One region of the Streptomyces sp. NPDC028907 genome, then DNA from elsewhere that is predicted to be linked to it. Evidence: predicted binding sites of a transcription regulator. Region 1 holds the regulator's gene; the other holds the start of a gene.
The links. Region 1 encodes HrcA, which represses chaperone genes, less so after heat shock. Its sites were predicted from a motif close to TTNGCACTCNGNNNNNCNGAGTGCNAA; they were not measured.

Region 1 (7,753 bases):
ACGTCAGGCCCCACCGCTACCCGTGACGAAGTCGATCAACTCCTCCACTCGCCCCAACAACTCCGGCTCCAGGTCCTTGTAAGACCCCACCCGCTTCAGAATCGCCTGCCACACCGCCCCGGTGTTCTCCGACGGCCACCCCAGCGCCCGGCACACCCCCGTCTTCCAGTCCTGCCCGCGCGGCACCTTCGGCCACCCGGCGATCCCCAGCGACGACGGCTTCACCGCCTCCCAGATGTCGATGTACGGGTGGCCCACGACCAGGGCGTGCTCGCTGGTCACCGACTCGGCGATCCGCCACTCCTTAGAGCCCGGCACCAAGTGGTCCACCAGGACTCCCAGCCGGGCATCCGGCCCCGGTGCGAATTCGGCCACGATCGACGGCAGGTCGTCGACGCCCTCCAGGTACTCCACGACCACGCCCTCGATGCGCAGGTCGTCGCCCCAGACCTTCTCGACCAGCTCGGCGTCGTGCCGGCCCTCGACGTAGATACGGCCGGCGCGGGCCACGCGTGCGCGTGCGCCGGGGACGGCGACCGAACCGGAGGCCGTGCGGGTGGGCCGTACCGGAGCCGCGCTCGACGGGCGTACGAGCGTCACCACCTTGCCCTCCAGCAGGAACCCGCGCGGCTCCAGCGGGAACACCCGGTGCTTGCCGAAGCGGTCCTCCAGGGTCACCGTGCCCGCCTCGCAGCGGATCACCGCGCCGCAGAAGCCCGTGCCCGGCTCCTCCACCACCAGACCCGGGTCCGCCGGGACCTCAGGGGCCGGCTTGGGCTTCTTCCAGGGCGGGGTCAGGTCGGGGGAGTACTGGCGCATTCGGATGACGATAGGAGAAGCCCGGCCCGCGCGTCCCGCCGTTCAGCCCGACACGCCGAAGCGGGCGGCCAAGGCGTCGCGCTGGCGTCGTACGAACTCCGCGTCCACCACCGCTCCGTGACCGGGCACGTACAGCGCGTCCTCGCCGCCCAGGTCGAGGAGGCGGTCCAGGGCCGCCGGCCAGTGCGACGGTACGGCGTCCGGGCCGGCCTGCGGGTCGCCGGACTCCTCCACCAGGTCGCCGCAGAAGACCACCTCCCGGTCGCCGACGGTCCCGCCCGGTACGAGCACGACCAGATCGTGGGCCGTGTGGGCCGGGCCGACGTTCGCCAGGAGGACCTGACGGCCGCCGTCCAGGTCGAGGGTCCACTCGCCGCTCACCTGGTGGTGAGGGTGGACCAGGGCGTCGATCGCCTCGTCCGCCGCGTCCTGGTCCAGGCCGTGGCGTACGGCGTCCGCGCGCAGTTCCGCCCGCTCGTGCGCGAACACCGTGTCCACGCCCACCGCCCCGTACACCTCGGCCCCCGCGAACGCCGCCGCCCCGAAGACATGATCGAAGTGCGGATGGGTCAGCGCGAGATGAGTCACACGGTGACCGGCGAGCCACTGCGCCTGCGTACGCAACCGCACGCCCTCCCCGAGGCTCGACCCGGCGTCCACGAGCAGTGCGCCACCGTCCCCGACGACCAGCCCCGCCGTGCAGTCCCAGCCCGGCAGCCGGCACCGCCCGACCCCCGCCGCCAGCCGTTCCCACCCCAGCTCTTCCCAAGTCACCGTCATACGGCGACGCTAGCCAAGACGACAGCGTCGGGCACTGTGGTCCGTGACCGGCCTTGCCCGGGGCGTACCCCACCGCCGTACACTGGCCGGGGACGGTTGGCACTCACCTGAGCAGAGTGCCAGGCGAGGCGCCAAGGGGACGACTTCTGGAGGTGTGCGCGATTGCTGAGTGAACGCAGGCTTCAGGTGTTGCGTGCCATCGTCCAGGACTACGTCGGGACCGAGGAGCCGGTCGGCTCGAAGGCCCTGACCGAGCGGCACAACCTCGGTGTCTCCCCGGCGACCGTCCGTAACGACATGGCGGCCCTGGAGGACGAGGGTTTCATCGCCCAGCCGCACACCAGTGCCGGCCGCATCCCGACCGACAAGGGCTACCGGCTGTTCGTCGACAAGCTCGCCGGCGTCAAACCGATGACCCCGCCGGAGCGGCGCGCCATCCAGAACTTCCTCGACGGCGCCGTGGACCTCGACGACGTCGTGGCCCGCACCGTGCGGCTGCTCGCGCAGCTCACCCGGCAGGTCGCCGTCGTGCAGTACCCGTCGCTGACCCGGTCCACCGTCCGCCATGTCGAGCTGCTGTCCCTCGCGCCCGCGCGCGTGATGCTCGTACTGATCACGGACACCGGACGGGTCGAGCAGCGAATGGTCGACTGTCCGGTCCCCTTCGGCGAAGGGTCGCTCGCGGATCTACGCGCGCGGCTGAACAGCCGGGTCGCCGGGCGGCGCTTCACCGATGTGCCGACCCTCGTCGAGGACCTCCCCGAGGCCTTCGACCTGGAGGACCGCGGCACCGTCTCGGCCGTGCTCTCCACCCTCCTGGAGACGCTGGTCGAGGAGAACGAGGAGCGGCTGATGATCGGCGGAACCGCCAATCTCACCCGCTTCGGACATGACTTCCCCCTCACCATCCGGCCCGTTCTGGAAGCCTTGGAGGAGCAGGTCGTGCTCCTCAAACTCCTTGGCGAGGCCGGGGATTCGGGCATGACCGTGCGCATCGGGCACGAGAACGCCTACGAGGGACTCAACTCCACGTCCGTCGTGTCGGTGGGCTACGGTTCGGGCGGCGAGGCAGTCGCCAAGCTCGGCGTGGTCGGACCGACCCGCATGGATTACCCGGGAACGATGGGAGCGGTACGCGCAGTGGCACGGTACGTCGGACAGATCCTGGCGGAGTCGTAAGTGGCCACGGACTACTACGCCGTTCTCGGCGTGCGTCGCGACGCGTCGCAGGAAGAGATCAAGAAGGCCTTCCGGCGGCTCGCGCGCGAGCTGCACCCGGACGTCAATCCGGATCCGAAGACCCAGGAGCGGTTCAAGGAGATCAACGCCGCTTACGAGGTGCTGTCGGACCCGCAGAAGAAGCAGGTCTACGACCTCGGCGGCGACCCGCTGTCCCAGGCGGGCGGCGCGGGAGCCGGCGGCTTCGGCGCGGGCGGCTTCGGGAACTTCTCGGACATCATGGACGCGTTCTTCGGTACGGCGTCGCAGCGCGGTCCGCGCTCGCGTACCCGCCGGGGCCAGGACGCCATGATCCGCCTGGAGATCGAGCTCGACGAGGCGGCCTTCGGTACGACGAAGGACATCCAGGTCGACACGGCCGTCGTCTGCAACACCTGTAACGGTGAGGGGGCCGCCCCCGGCACCTCCGCCCAGACGTGTGACATGTGCCGCGGTCGCGGTGAGGTGTCGCAGGTGACGCGGTCCTTCCTCGGCCAGGTCATGACGTCCCGGCCCTGCCCGCAGTGCCAGGGCTTCGGCACCGTCGTGCCGACACCGTGCCCCGAGTGCGCGGGCGACGGGCGGGTACGGTCCCGTCGGACCCTGACCGTCAAGATCCCGGCCGGTGTCGACAACGGCACGCGGATCCAGCTCGCCGGTGAGGGCGAGGTCGGGCCGGGCGGCGGTCCCGCCGGTGACCTGTACGTCGAGATCCACGAGCTGCCGCACGCGATGTTCCAGCGGCGCGGCGACGACCTGCACTGCACGGTGACGATCCCGATGACGGCGGCGGCCCTCGGCACGAAGGTGCCGCTGGAGACGCTGGACGGCATGGAGGAGGTCGACATCCGGCCGGGCACGCAGTCCGGCCAGTCGATCCCGCTGCACGGGCGGGGCGTGACGCATCTGCGGGGCGGCGGGCGCGGCGATCTCATCGTGCACGTCGAGGTGCAGACGCCGACCAAGCTGGATCCCGAGCAGGAGCGGTTGCTGCGCGAGCTGGCCAAGCTGCGTGGCGAGGAGCGTCCGCAGGGGCAGTTCCAGCCGGGGCAGCAGGGGCTGTTCTCCAGGCTGAAGGATGCGTTCAACGGGCGCTGAGCCGTGGGCGACGGGTGCTGATCCCCTTGGGAAATTGCTGGCCTATGCCAAGGGGAAGGGCCGATTCGGACTTGTTCGGAGGACGTGACAACATGCCGTCATGTCCTCCGCGCTGACCGATCTCTTCCCCCATCCGATCGTGCAGGCCCCCATGGCGGGCGGCGTCTCCGTGCCGCAGCTCGCCGCTGCCGTGGCCGAGGCCGGTGGGCTGGGCTTCCTCGCCGCCGGGTACAAGACGGCCGACGGGATGTACCAGGAGATCAAGCAGCTCAGGGGGCTGACCGGCAGGCCTTTCGGGGTCAATCTGTTCATGCCGCAGCCCGAGTACGCCGATGCCGCCGCCGTGGATGTCTACGCCCATCAGCTCGCCGGTGAGGCCGCCTGGTACGAGACCGAGCTGGGGGACCCGGACAGCGGGCGGGACGACGGGTACGACGCCAAGCTCGCGGTGCTGCTCGACAACCCGGTGCCGGTCGTCTCCTTCCACTTCGGCGTGCCCAGCGGCGAGGTGCTGGAGTCCCTGCGGCGCGCCGGGACCTTCACGCTCGTCACCGCCACCACCCCGGACGAGGCCGTCGCCGTGCAGCGGGCCGGTGCGGACGCCGTGATCGTGCAGGGCGTCGAGGCCGGCGGGCATCAGGGGACGCACCGCGACAACCCGGAGACCGACGGTTCCGGCATCGGGCTGCTCTCCCTCGTCGCACAGGTCCGGGAGACCGTGAGCCTGCCTCTCGTCGCCGCCGGCGGCATCATGCGGGGCAGCCAGATCGCCGCCGCCCTCGCGGCCGGGGCGAGCGCCGCCCAGCTCGGCACCGCCTTCCTCGCCACCCAGGAGTCCGGCGCGAACGCCCTGCACAAGCAGGCGCTGACCAACCCGCTGTTCGTCCGGACCGAGTTGACGCGCGCGTTCTCCGGCCGCCCGGCCCGTGGCCTGGTCAACCGGTTCATGCGCGAGCACGGCCCGTACGCCCCCGCCGCCTTTCCCGAGATCCACCACCTCACCTCACCCCTGCGCAAGAAGGCCGCCTCCTCCGGCGACCCGCAGGGCATGGCCCTGTGGGCGGGGCAGGGGCACCGCATGGCCCGTGACCTGCCCGCCGGACAGCTGGTCGACGTCCTGATCGCCGAACTGGCCGCGGCGTCGACAGCGTTGTCGGCCTTCCCGCGGGGCGGTGCCGGCCGATGACGGCACCGGTGTTCGTCGTCGAGTCGCTGGAGCGAGGCGTCGCCCCCGGTGGGGAGTACGTCCTCGACGGGCCGGAGGGGCGGCACGCCGTCTCGGTGAAGCGGCTGCGGGCCGGCGAGGACGTCGTCCTCACCGACGGGCTCGGGCGCTGGGCCGAGGGCGTCGTCAAGGCGGCCGAGGGCAAGGACCGGCTGGTGGTGGAGCTGGGGGCGGTCGCGCAGGAGCCGTCCGCGCAGCCCCGTATCACCGTCGTCCAGGCCCTGCCCAAGGGTGACCGCGGTGAGCTGGCCGTCGAGACCATGACCGAGACCGGCGTCGACGCGATCGTGCCGTGGGCGGCCGCCCGGTGCATCACGCAGTGGAAGGGCGAGCGGGGCGCGAAAGCCCTCGGCAAGTGGCGGGCCACCGCGCGTGAGGCCGGCAAGCAGTCCCGCCGGGTGCGTTTCCCCGAGGTCGCCGAGCCGGCCACGAGCAAGCAGGTCGCGGCGCTGCTCGCGGGGGCCGACTTCGCCGCCGTACTGCACGAGGACCGCGCCTACGGCAGCGAGCCGTTGGCCACGGCGTCGCTGCCCGCCGAGGGCGACATCGTCCTCGTCGTCGGACCCGAGGGCGGCGTGAGCCCCGAGGAGTTGGCCCTCTTCGAGGAGGCGGGAGCGAAGGCGTACCGTCTGGGCCGTACCGTCCTGCGGACCTCCACGGCCGGAACCGCGGCGACGGCACTGCTCCTCGGCCGCACCGGCCGCTGGTCCTGACGTCGGTAGCTTGTTCGATATTGTCACCTTGAGGTGTGGCGCTCGGCCGATCGCACGCGATTGGCGGTGCGGTGCGGTGTTGTCACGGTCATGGCGTCCGGCAGGACCTACCGCCGGGCGGGCGGGAAGTGACGCTTGTGGAGGCCCACGTAAGACCGTCGCCCTACGGGGACGACGGCGAGGGCCTGTGAAGCAGGAACCCGAGGTGGTACCGCGCACGGTACGGACCGGAATCGTCTGCCTTCGCGCGGACGAGTGCGCCAACGCTGCTACGCCGACGTGCGTGGAGCTTCGGTGCGGCCCTTGACGCAGCTGGCGACAGCCTGGGACAGGGGCCGCCTGCCGGAGGCCCCGCGAGTGGCCGTATGCGCTCTACCGCGGCGGCCGGGACAGTGGCAGGCTGCCCTCTCATGGGGGCTTTCAGCAGGGTTTGGGGTCGTGTTGGCAGGCGCCCGCGAGTGGCGGGTGCGGTGGGAGTCGCCGTGCTCGCCGTCGGAGGGATGACGGCCTGTGATCCCGGTGGGCTCAGCAGCGCGACCGTGGCGTTCACCACCGACCAGACCGTGACGGCGGAGCTGGAGCGGCAGAAGGCCGACGTGCGGTGGCTCAACTGCACCGGCTCGTACGACAACGGCGACGGCAAGTCCGGCGGGGCGACGGCCAGTGCGAACACCGTCGTCAAGGTCGACTGCGAGGGCGAGACCTCCGACGGCAAGGACATCGTCGTCACCGGCCGGATCACCCGGGCGGTCAGCGGTTCCTGTGTGCGCGGGGACCTCGTCGCCGAGATCGGCGGCAAGGAGTGGTTCCACGTCAACGGGCTGGGCGACTGCGACGCCACGCCCTCGCCGGTCAGCCCGTCCGGCGGCGGACAGCAGCCCGGGCCCACCGTCACCGTGACCGTCACCAAGACCGTCTACTGCAAGCAGCACCCGAACTGCTGGCCGGAGGGCAAGTGAGCGCTTTCGGCCGGGAGTTGGGCAAGTGATCCAAAGGTCTGTCCCCGGACGCCGCCCCTGCTTATGGTGAGCGGGTGACTCAGCCCGCGACGCCCGGATCGTCTTCCTATCTCCGGTATCCACATCTCCACGGTGACCTGGTCGCCTTCACCGCCGAGGACGACGTGTGGCTCGCCCCGCTCGACGGCGGCCGGGCCTGGCGGGTCAGTGCCGACAACGTGCCGGTCACCCTGCCGCGCATCTCCCCCGACGGCACGACCGTCGCCTGGACCTCCAGCCGCGACGGCGCCCCCGAGGTGCACATCGCGCCGGTCGACGGCGGCCCCGCCAAGCGCCTCACCCACTGGGGCAGCTGGCAGACCCGGGTACGCGGCTGGACCCCGGACGGCCGGATCCTCGCCATCAGCACCCGGGGCCAAGCGGGCAGCCGCCGCACCTGGGCGCACACGGTCCCGCTCGACGGCGGCCCGGCCACCACCCTGCCGTACGGCCCCGTCGCCGACGTCGTGCACGGGCCGCAGCTCGTCCTCGCGTCCGCGCCGATGGGGCTGGAGGCCGCCCGGTGGAAGCGCTACCGGGGCGGTACGGCGGGGAAGCTGTGGATCGACCTCGCGGGCGACGGCGACTTCGTACGGCTGCACGCGGACCTGGACGGGAACATCGAGTACCCCGTGTGGGCCGGTGACCGGATCGCCTTCCTCTCCGACCACGAGGGGGTGGGCGCGCTGTACTCGTCCCTCGCCGACGGGTCGGACCTACGACGCCACACCCCGGATGGGGGAGGGTTCTACGCCCGGCACGCCGCGAGCGACGGCACCCGCGTCGTGTACGCCCGCGCCGGGGAGCTGTGGCTCCTGGACGACCTCGACGGGTCCGAGCCGCGCCGGCTCGACATCCGGCTCGGCGGACAGCGCACCGACCGGCAGACGTACACGCTGAAC
Region 2 (7,753 bases), on a different contig from region 1:
TCGCCCTCACCCTGCGCCTCCTCGGCGGCCTGACCACCCCGGAGATCGCCCGGGCCTTCCTGGTCCCGGAGCCGACCGTGGCCCAGCGCATCGTCCGGGCCAAGCGCACGCTCGCGACCAGGAACGTCGCCTTCGAGGTCCCGTACGGCCCCGACCGCGAGGCCCGTCTCGGCTCGGTCCTCGACGTCATCTACCTGATCTTCAACGAGGGTTACGCCGCCACGGCGGGCGACGACTGGCTGCGCCCGGCGCTGTGCGAGGACGCGTTGCGCCTGGCCCGCGTGCTGTCCGGTCTCATGCCGAAGGAGCCGGAGGTGCACGGCCTGACCGCCCTCCTGGAGTTCCAGGCGTCCCGCACGGCTGCCCGCACCGGCCCCTTGGGCGAGCCGGTCCTGCTCAAGGACCAGAACCGCCGCCGCTGGAACCGCATGCTCATCGCCCGCGGCATCACGGCCCTCTCCCGCGCGGACGCCACGGCCACCGGCGCCCCCGGCCCGTACGCCCTCCAGGCCGCCATCGCCGCCTGCCACGCGCACGCGTACACGTACGAGGAGACCGACTGGAAGACCATCGCCACCCTCTACGGCCTGCTGTCCGCGCGGTCCCCTTCACCCGTGGTGGAGTTGAACCGCGCGGTCGCCGTGTCGATGGCGGACGGACCGGAACCCGCCCTGAGGATCGTCGACACGATCGCCGCCGAACCGGCCCTGCGGGAGTACCACCTGCTGCCGAGCGTGCGCGGCGACCTGCTGCTGCGCCTTGGCCGTACTGCGGAGGCGCGGGCGGAGTTCGAGCGGGCGGCCGCTCTCACCCGCAACGAGCGGGAGCGGGAGATGCTGCTGAAGCGGGCGGCGACCGCCGGGCAGTGACCGGGGGTGAGGTGAGAACCCGGCACTACACCGTGGCGCCCGGCACTACACCGGCCGTCCCACCAACATCGTCGGCGCCCCCGCCACCCGGGTCAGGAACACCGTCGCCGCGTTCGGCCCCTGCGGCTTGACCTTCTTGCGCAGTTCCTCCGGCTCGACGGCGGAGCCGCGCTTCTTGACGGTGAGGACGCCCACCTCGCGCTCCCGCAGCAGCGCCTTCAACTTCTTGACGTTGAACGGGAGCTGATCGGTGATCTCGTAGGCGGTGGCGTAGGGGGTGTTGTGCGGTTCGTCGGCGGTGACGTAGGCGATGGTCGGGTCGATCAGCCCGCCCTCCAGGTCCTCGGCGACCTGGGCGACCAGGTGGGCGCGGATGACGGCGCCGTCCGGCTCGTACAAGTACCGTCCGACCGGCCTGACCTCGGGGTCCGGGAGCATGGTGGCGGGGGTGACGTAGATGCCGGCCTCGGCGGGCAGCAGCGTCGCCCGCCGTGCGCCCGGCGTCTCGTTCGGGCCGAACCACAGCATGGCCTCCTTCACGTCCCCGCCGTCCGAGACCCACTCGGCCGTCGCCTCCGCGGGGATCGCCTCGTGCGGAATGCCCGGCGCGATCTTCAGTACGCCGAGCGGCGCGGTGCGCGCGGCGGACACGGCCCAGGACAGGGGCGGGGAGTAGGCCTCCGGATCGAAGATCCGGCCGCGCTTGGAGGAACGCCGGGCCGGGTCGACGAACACGGCGTCGTACCCGGCCGTGTCGACCTCCGTCACGTCCGCCTCGCGCACCTCGATCAGGTCGGCGAGCCCGAGCGCGTCGGCGTTGGCGCGGACCACCGCACAGGTCAGCGGATCCCGGTCCACGGCCAGTACCCGGATCCCGGCGCGGGCGAAGGCGATCGCGTCGCCGCCGATCCCGCAGCACAGGTCGGCGACGGACCGCACCCCGAGCGCCTCGAAGGACTCGGCACGATGCGTCGCCACTCTCGCCCGCGTCGACTGTTCGACCCCGTTCGGCGTGAAGAACATCAGCCCCGCGTCAGACGCCCCGAACTTCGCCACCGCCCGCTGCCGCAGCCGCGCCTGCCCGAGCGCCGCCGACACCAGTTCGGCGGGGTGCTCGCGGCGCAGACGGGTGGCGACGGCGAGTTCGTCGGCGGGGTCGGTGTCGCGTACGGCGTCGAGGAGGGCGCGGCCCTCTGGGGCGAGGAGCGCGGAGAAGGAGGCGAGGTCGTTCACCGGGCCATTGTCGGCCAGTCGGTGGATGGTCCGCGGCCCGCGGCGGTGTCGGCCGGGCTTCGGGGTGAGTGCCTGCGAAGATCCGGCACCATGCGACTAGTAGTACAAAATGACAAAAGTCACCGCAATGGGGCAGCCATGAGGCACCGCCGCCGCCGGAGACCCGGGCGTGCCGGGTTCCGCGGCGGAGTCGCCGCACTGGCCGCGGCGGCCATCGCCTCGGCCTGCGCACCGGCCTCCGCCCCGGGCGGCCAGGGCGGCACAGGCACGGCACGACCCACGTCCAGCCGAGAGCCCTTGAAGGCGCCGCCCCCGGCCACCGCCCAGAACCCACCGGCCCGGAACTCGCCCACCCAGACCCCGCCCGCCCGGAAGTACCGTTCGGGAAAGTCCCTCGCCGCCCGGGCCGCCGCGGCGAGACGCTGGGGCCTGGCGAGAATCCCCCTCACGCCCCCGCCCCCGCCCCTCACCAAGCCGAAGATCACCACCCGCGAGGGCTTCGAGGTCGACGGGCACGAGGAACTCGGCCTCCCGCCGGTCTTCACCACCATCCCCACCAAGCAACGGGTCGTCTTCCTCACGATCGACGACGGCGCCGAGAAGGACCCGGCGTTCCTGCGGATGATGAACGACCTGCAGGTGCCGTACACCGCCTTCCTCAGCAACTACCTGATCAAGGACGACTACGGCTACTTCAAGCGCATGCAGCGTGACGGGGTCTCCCTGAACAACCACACCCTCCACCACCCCTACCTCCCCGGACTCTCCTACCGCCGTCAGCAGTACGAGATCTGCGCCATGCAGGACGTGATCGAGGAGCGCTACGGCAAGCGCCCGCTGCTCTTTCGCCCGCCCTTCGGGAACTACAACCGGGACAGCCTGCGCGCCGCGAAGTCGTGCGGCGTCAAGTACGTCCCGCTGTGGAACGAGGAGGTCTTCGTCGACCACTGGGACTACCGGGAGTGGGACCGCAGGATCCGACCGGGTGACATCGTCCTCACGCACTTCCGGGGCCGGGACGACTGGAAGGGCACAATGCCGGACATGATCCGCCGGTTCCTGAACAAGGTCACGGCCGAGGGGTACGCGGTGGCCCGGCTGGAGGACTACCTGTGAGGCCGACGCCGGGGCCGCGCGTGCTGGCAGCCGTGGCCCTGGCGTCCACGCTGCTCGCCGGCTGCGCCCGGCCGACGACGGCCGTGGCTCCGGAGGCAGGTCCGCCCACCGAGAGGTCACACAGCGCCCGCTCGGCGAAGGGCCCGACCCACACCGCACAGCCCTACCGCCACTGGGGCCTGACCGCCCCGCTCCCCGCACCGCCGTCCCCGCCCGCCCACCGGCTACGGCTCCCCGCCCACGATCCGCTGCCCGTCGTGCACCGCGTCCCGACCCGGGACAAGGTCGTCTTCCTCACCTACGACGACGGCGCCGAGAAGGACCCCCGCTTCGTCGACCTGGTCCGTGAACTACGGCTGCCCGTCAGCATGTTCCTCACGGACAGTGTCGTCGGCCCGGGCTACGGCCACTTCGCGCGCCTGCGCTCGGTGGGCGCGTCCATCCAGAACCACACCCTCGACCACGCCGCCCTGCGTGGCCTGCCGTACGCCGGCCAGCGCGCCGAGATCTGCGGCCAGCAGAACAAACTCCGCGCCCGCTTCGGCATCCGCCCCCGCCTCTTCCGGCCGCCCTACGGCACGTACGACACCACCACCCTCCGCGCGGCGAGGGACTGCGGCATCGCGGCGATCACCCTGTGGCGGGCCGCGATGGAAGCCGACGGCGAACTCACCTACGCCCACGGCCCCACCCGCCTCCACCCAGGCGACATCATCTCCGTCCCCTCAGGCGAACCGACCGGCCTCTCCCTGAGAGACCGCACGACAAGGCTGCTGCGCGAGATCCAGCGCAGAGGCCTGACGGTAGGCCGCTTGGAGGACTACATCTGAAGAAACCTCCCGAGGCGGGCCCAGCCCCTCCAGCCCGTCCGGTGCTTGAGGGCAAGGACCTGTCGGTCCGGCCTTCTGTGGGCCGTTCGAGGACGAGGTCAACATGCGGCGCCGATCGGCGCCGGCCCGGCCCTCCAGCCCGTCCGGCGTTTGAGGACGAGGCCGTTCAGGCCGATAAGGGGGGGGCTGGGGGCGCAGCCCCCAGGGCGGTCACCGCGACTCCGGTCACCCGAATCGCGGCTCGGCCAGCGCAGCGAATTAGCAGTCCGCTTGACCGAGTGCTAACCGCCGCCATAGTCTCGGCTCTGGCACTCGGCAGATGAGAGTGCCAACTACGCGACGGGCAGGTCCGGCACCCGCGACGACGGATCCACCTGGTCGCCACCTCAGACAGTTAACCCCGTGAGATCTCCGAAGGGGGAGGTCGGATCGTGACGACCACCAGCTCCAAGGTTGCCATCAAGCCGCTCGAGGACCGCATCGTGGTCCAGCCGCTCGACGCCGAGCAGACCACCGCCTCTGGCCTGGTCATCCCGGACACCGCCAAGGAGAAGCCCCAGGAGGGCGTCGTCCTGGCCGTGGGCCCGGGCCGCTTCGAGAACGGCGAGCGTCTGCCGCTCGACGTCAAGACCGGCGACATCGTGCTGTACAGCAAGTACGGCGGCACCGAGGTGAAGTACAACGGCGAGGAGTACCTCGTCCTCTCGGCTCGCGACGTGCTCGCGATCATCGAGAAGTAGTTCACCCGAAGCACCTTCTGAAGCACCTTTTGCTTCCAGCTGCGCCCCTGGCCCCCGCGACCACACAAGAAGCCGGGCGCCCGGGGCGCAGTGTCTTTTTAACCCACAGATTTCGAGAGGGCTCCCGCTGTCATGGCGAAGATCCTGAAGTTCGACGAGGACGCCCGTCGCGCCCTCGAGCGCGGCGTCAACAAGCTGGCCGACACGGTCAAGGTGACGATCGGCCCCAAGGGCCGCAACGTCGTCATCGACAAGAAGTTCGGCGCCCCCACCATCACCAACGACGGCGTCACCATCGCCCGCGAGGTCGAGGTCGAGGACCCGTACGAGAACCTCGGTGCCCAGCTGGTGAAGGAGGTGGCGACCAAGACCAACGACATCGCGGGTGACGGTACGACCACCGCCACCGTGCTGGCCCAGGCGCTGGTCCGCGAGGGCCTGAAGAACGTCGCCGCCGGTGCCTCCCCGGCCGCCCTGAAGAAGGGCATCGACGCCGCCGTCGCCGCGGTCTCCGAGGAGCTCCTCGCGACGGCCCGCCCGATCGACGAGAAGTCCGACATCGCCGCCGTCGCCGGTCTGTCCGCCCAGGACCAGCAGGTCGGTGAGCTCATCGCCGAGGCGATGGACAAGGTCGGCAAGGACGGTGTCATCACCGTCGAGGAGTCCAACACCTTCGGCCTGGAGCTGGACTTCACCGAGGGCATGGCCTTCGACAAGGGCTACCTGTCGCCGTACTTCGTGACGGACCAGGAGCGCATGGAGGCCGTCCTGGAGGACCCGTACATCCTCATCAACCAGGGCAAGATCTCCTCCATCCAGGACCTGCTGCCGCTGCTGGAGAAGGTCATCCAGGCCGGTGCCTCCAAGCCGCTGCTGATCATCGCCGAGGACGTCGAGGGCGAGGCCCTGTCGACCCTGGTCGTCAACAAGATCCGCGGCACCTTCAACGCGGTCGCCGTCAAGGCCCCCGGCTTCGGTGACCGCCGCAAGGCGATGCTCCAGGACATGGCGACGCTGACCGGCGCCGAGGTCATCTCCGAGGAGGTCGGCCTCAAGCTCGACCAGGTCGGCCTCGAGGTGCTGGGCTCCGCCCGCCGCATCACGGTCACCAAGGACGACACCACGATCGTCGACGGCGCCGGCAAGTCCGACGCCGTCCAGGGCCGCGTCGCCCAGATCAAGGCCGAGATCGAGAACACCGACTCCGACTGGGACCGCGAGAAGCTCCAGGAGCGCCTCGCGAAGCTGGCCGGCGGCGTGTGCGTGATCAAGGTCGGCGCCGCCACCGAGGTGGAGCTGAAGGAGAAGAAGCACCGTCTGGAGGACGCCATCTCCGCGACCCGCGCCGCGGTCGAGGAGGGCATCGTCTCCGGTGGTGGCTCCGCGCTGGTCCACGCCGTCAAGGTCCTCGAGGGCAACCTCGGCAAGACCGGCGACGAGGCCACCGGTGTCGCCGTGGTCCGCAAGGCCGCCGTCGAGCCGCTGCGCTGGATCGCCGAGAACGCCGGTCTGGAGGGCTACGTCATCACCTCCAAGGTCGCCGAGCTCGACAAGGGCCAGGGCTTCAACGCCGCCACCGGCGAGTACGGCGACCTGGTCAAGGCCGGCGTCATCGACCCGGTCAAGGTCACCCGCTCCGCCCTGGAGAACGCCGCTTCCATCGCCTCCCTCCTCCTGACGACCGAGACCCTGGTCGTCGAGAAGAAGGAAGAGGAAGAGCCGGCCGCCGCCGGTGGCCACGGCCACGGGCACGCCCACTGAGCCCAGCGCTCGAAGAAGGCCCCGCTCCTGCGCGTGTGCGCGGGACCGGGGCCTTCCCCTTCGCGGGCTTCACTGACCGAGTACCCCCAGTTGCTCCAGCAGCCCCGCCCGGTCGTAGATCCAGTGGCTCTCGCAGATCCTGCCCTCCCGGAACCGCTGCCAGGTCATGCCCCGCATGCTCACGTCCTGCTCGGTCGCAGGGATCCCCAGGAACTCGCCCTTGTGGTGCGCGACCCAGGTCCACCGGGTGCACACCTGGTCGCCCTGGGCCATCTGGTCGTCGATCCGGAAGGTGAAGTCGAAGGCGGACCGCCATCCCTCGTACTGCTCGCGGATCCCTTCGATGCCCCGCACGGGCTGCGGGTACGACGGATCGTGGTCCACGTAGTCACGGGTGAGATGGTCACCGATCCGCCCCGCCTCCATCCTGCCCATGCCCTCGAAGAAGGCCCGCGCGGCCAGGACGTTCAGCTGCTCGTCGCGCACCACGTCCAGATCGGTGAACGTGGGCTCCTCGTCACAGAGCGCCACCATCTCCTGGAAGATCCGGTCGGTCTCGGGCAGGTTGGAGTTCCGCATCGCCTCCTCGTACGAGGCGAACTCCACGATCTCGATGAAGTGCGCCGGGTCGGACCGGTCCTTCCCGATGATGTCGTGCGTCGCCGTCCGCTTCCCCTTGGTCTGCTCGACCCACCTGTCCATCAGCCGGTTCATCTCGTCGAAACGGCTGGTCTTGCAGTCGATGAGCTGTACGAAGGTCATGCCGTCGTCGCCTCCCGATCCTTCTGGGCGGGCCTGGACATGACCATTGTCCCCATCGGCGTGACGGTGCGCCTCTCGGCGTTTTGGCATCATGACGGCATGCACGCGCGGGGGAGACAGTCCGTACACCTGGTGGCGTGCGGGAGCGTGGGCGGGCGGCGGCCCGCGTATGCGCCGCACGCGATGAACGACTCGTTCTGCGGGCGGCCCGCCTCGCCGGACGCCAGGTGGTTACTGCGGCCCGTACTTCCTCCCCGTCCTCGAACTGATCCCCCCGAGCACCCCCCGAGGCACCAACTTCGCCGCCCCCATCAGCACCTTGTACCGGGGATCCGGAATCGACACCGACTTCCCCCGCGCGAGATCGCTCAGAGCTACCTCCACCAGTTTGTCCGCGTCCAGCCACATCCAGCCCGGGATGTTGTCCGTCCCCATCCCCGCC

Region 2: the regulator HrcA is predicted to act here: its motif matches at 4,307-4,333, upstream of groES (co-chaperone GroES).

Annotation. Positions count from the first base shown of each region.
Region 1 is NZ_JBVHVE010000004.1:95,981-103,733, reverse strand. It holds gene ACZ4UU_RS13210 (Uma2 family endonuclease) at 1-26, shown strand, start outside; gene ACZ4UU_RS13205 (DUF3097 domain-containing protein) at 4-819, opposite strand; gene ACZ4UU_RS13200 (MBL fold metallo-hydrolase) at 862-1,599, opposite strand; gene hrcA (heat-inducible transcriptional repressor HrcA) at 1,762-2,778, shown strand; gene dnaJ (molecular chaperone DnaJ) at 2,779-3,915, shown strand; gene ACZ4UU_RS13185 (nitronate monooxygenase) at 4,016-5,101, shown strand; gene ACZ4UU_RS13180 (16S rRNA (uracil(1498)-N(3))-methyltransferase) at 5,098-5,853, shown strand; gene ACZ4UU_RS13175 (hypothetical protein) at 6,264-6,812, shown strand; gene ACZ4UU_RS13170 (S41 family peptidase) at 6,887-7,753, shown strand, end outside.
Region 2 is NZ_JBVHVE010000006.1:337,853-345,605, reverse strand. It holds gene ACZ4UU_RS20565 (RNA polymerase sigma factor) at 1-869, shown strand, start outside; gene ACZ4UU_RS20560 (THUMP-like domain-containing protein) at 915-2,102, opposite strand; gene ACZ4UU_RS20555 (polysaccharide deacetylase family protein) at 2,193-3,218, shown strand; gene ACZ4UU_RS20550 (polysaccharide deacetylase family protein) at 3,215-4,048, shown strand; gene groES (co-chaperone GroES) at 4,480-4,788, shown strand; gene groL (chaperonin GroEL) at 4,921-6,549, shown strand; gene ACZ4UU_RS20535 (ester cyclase) at 6,619-7,311, opposite strand; gene ACZ4UU_RS20530 (SDR family NAD(P)-dependent oxidoreductase) at 7,543-7,753, opposite strand, start outside.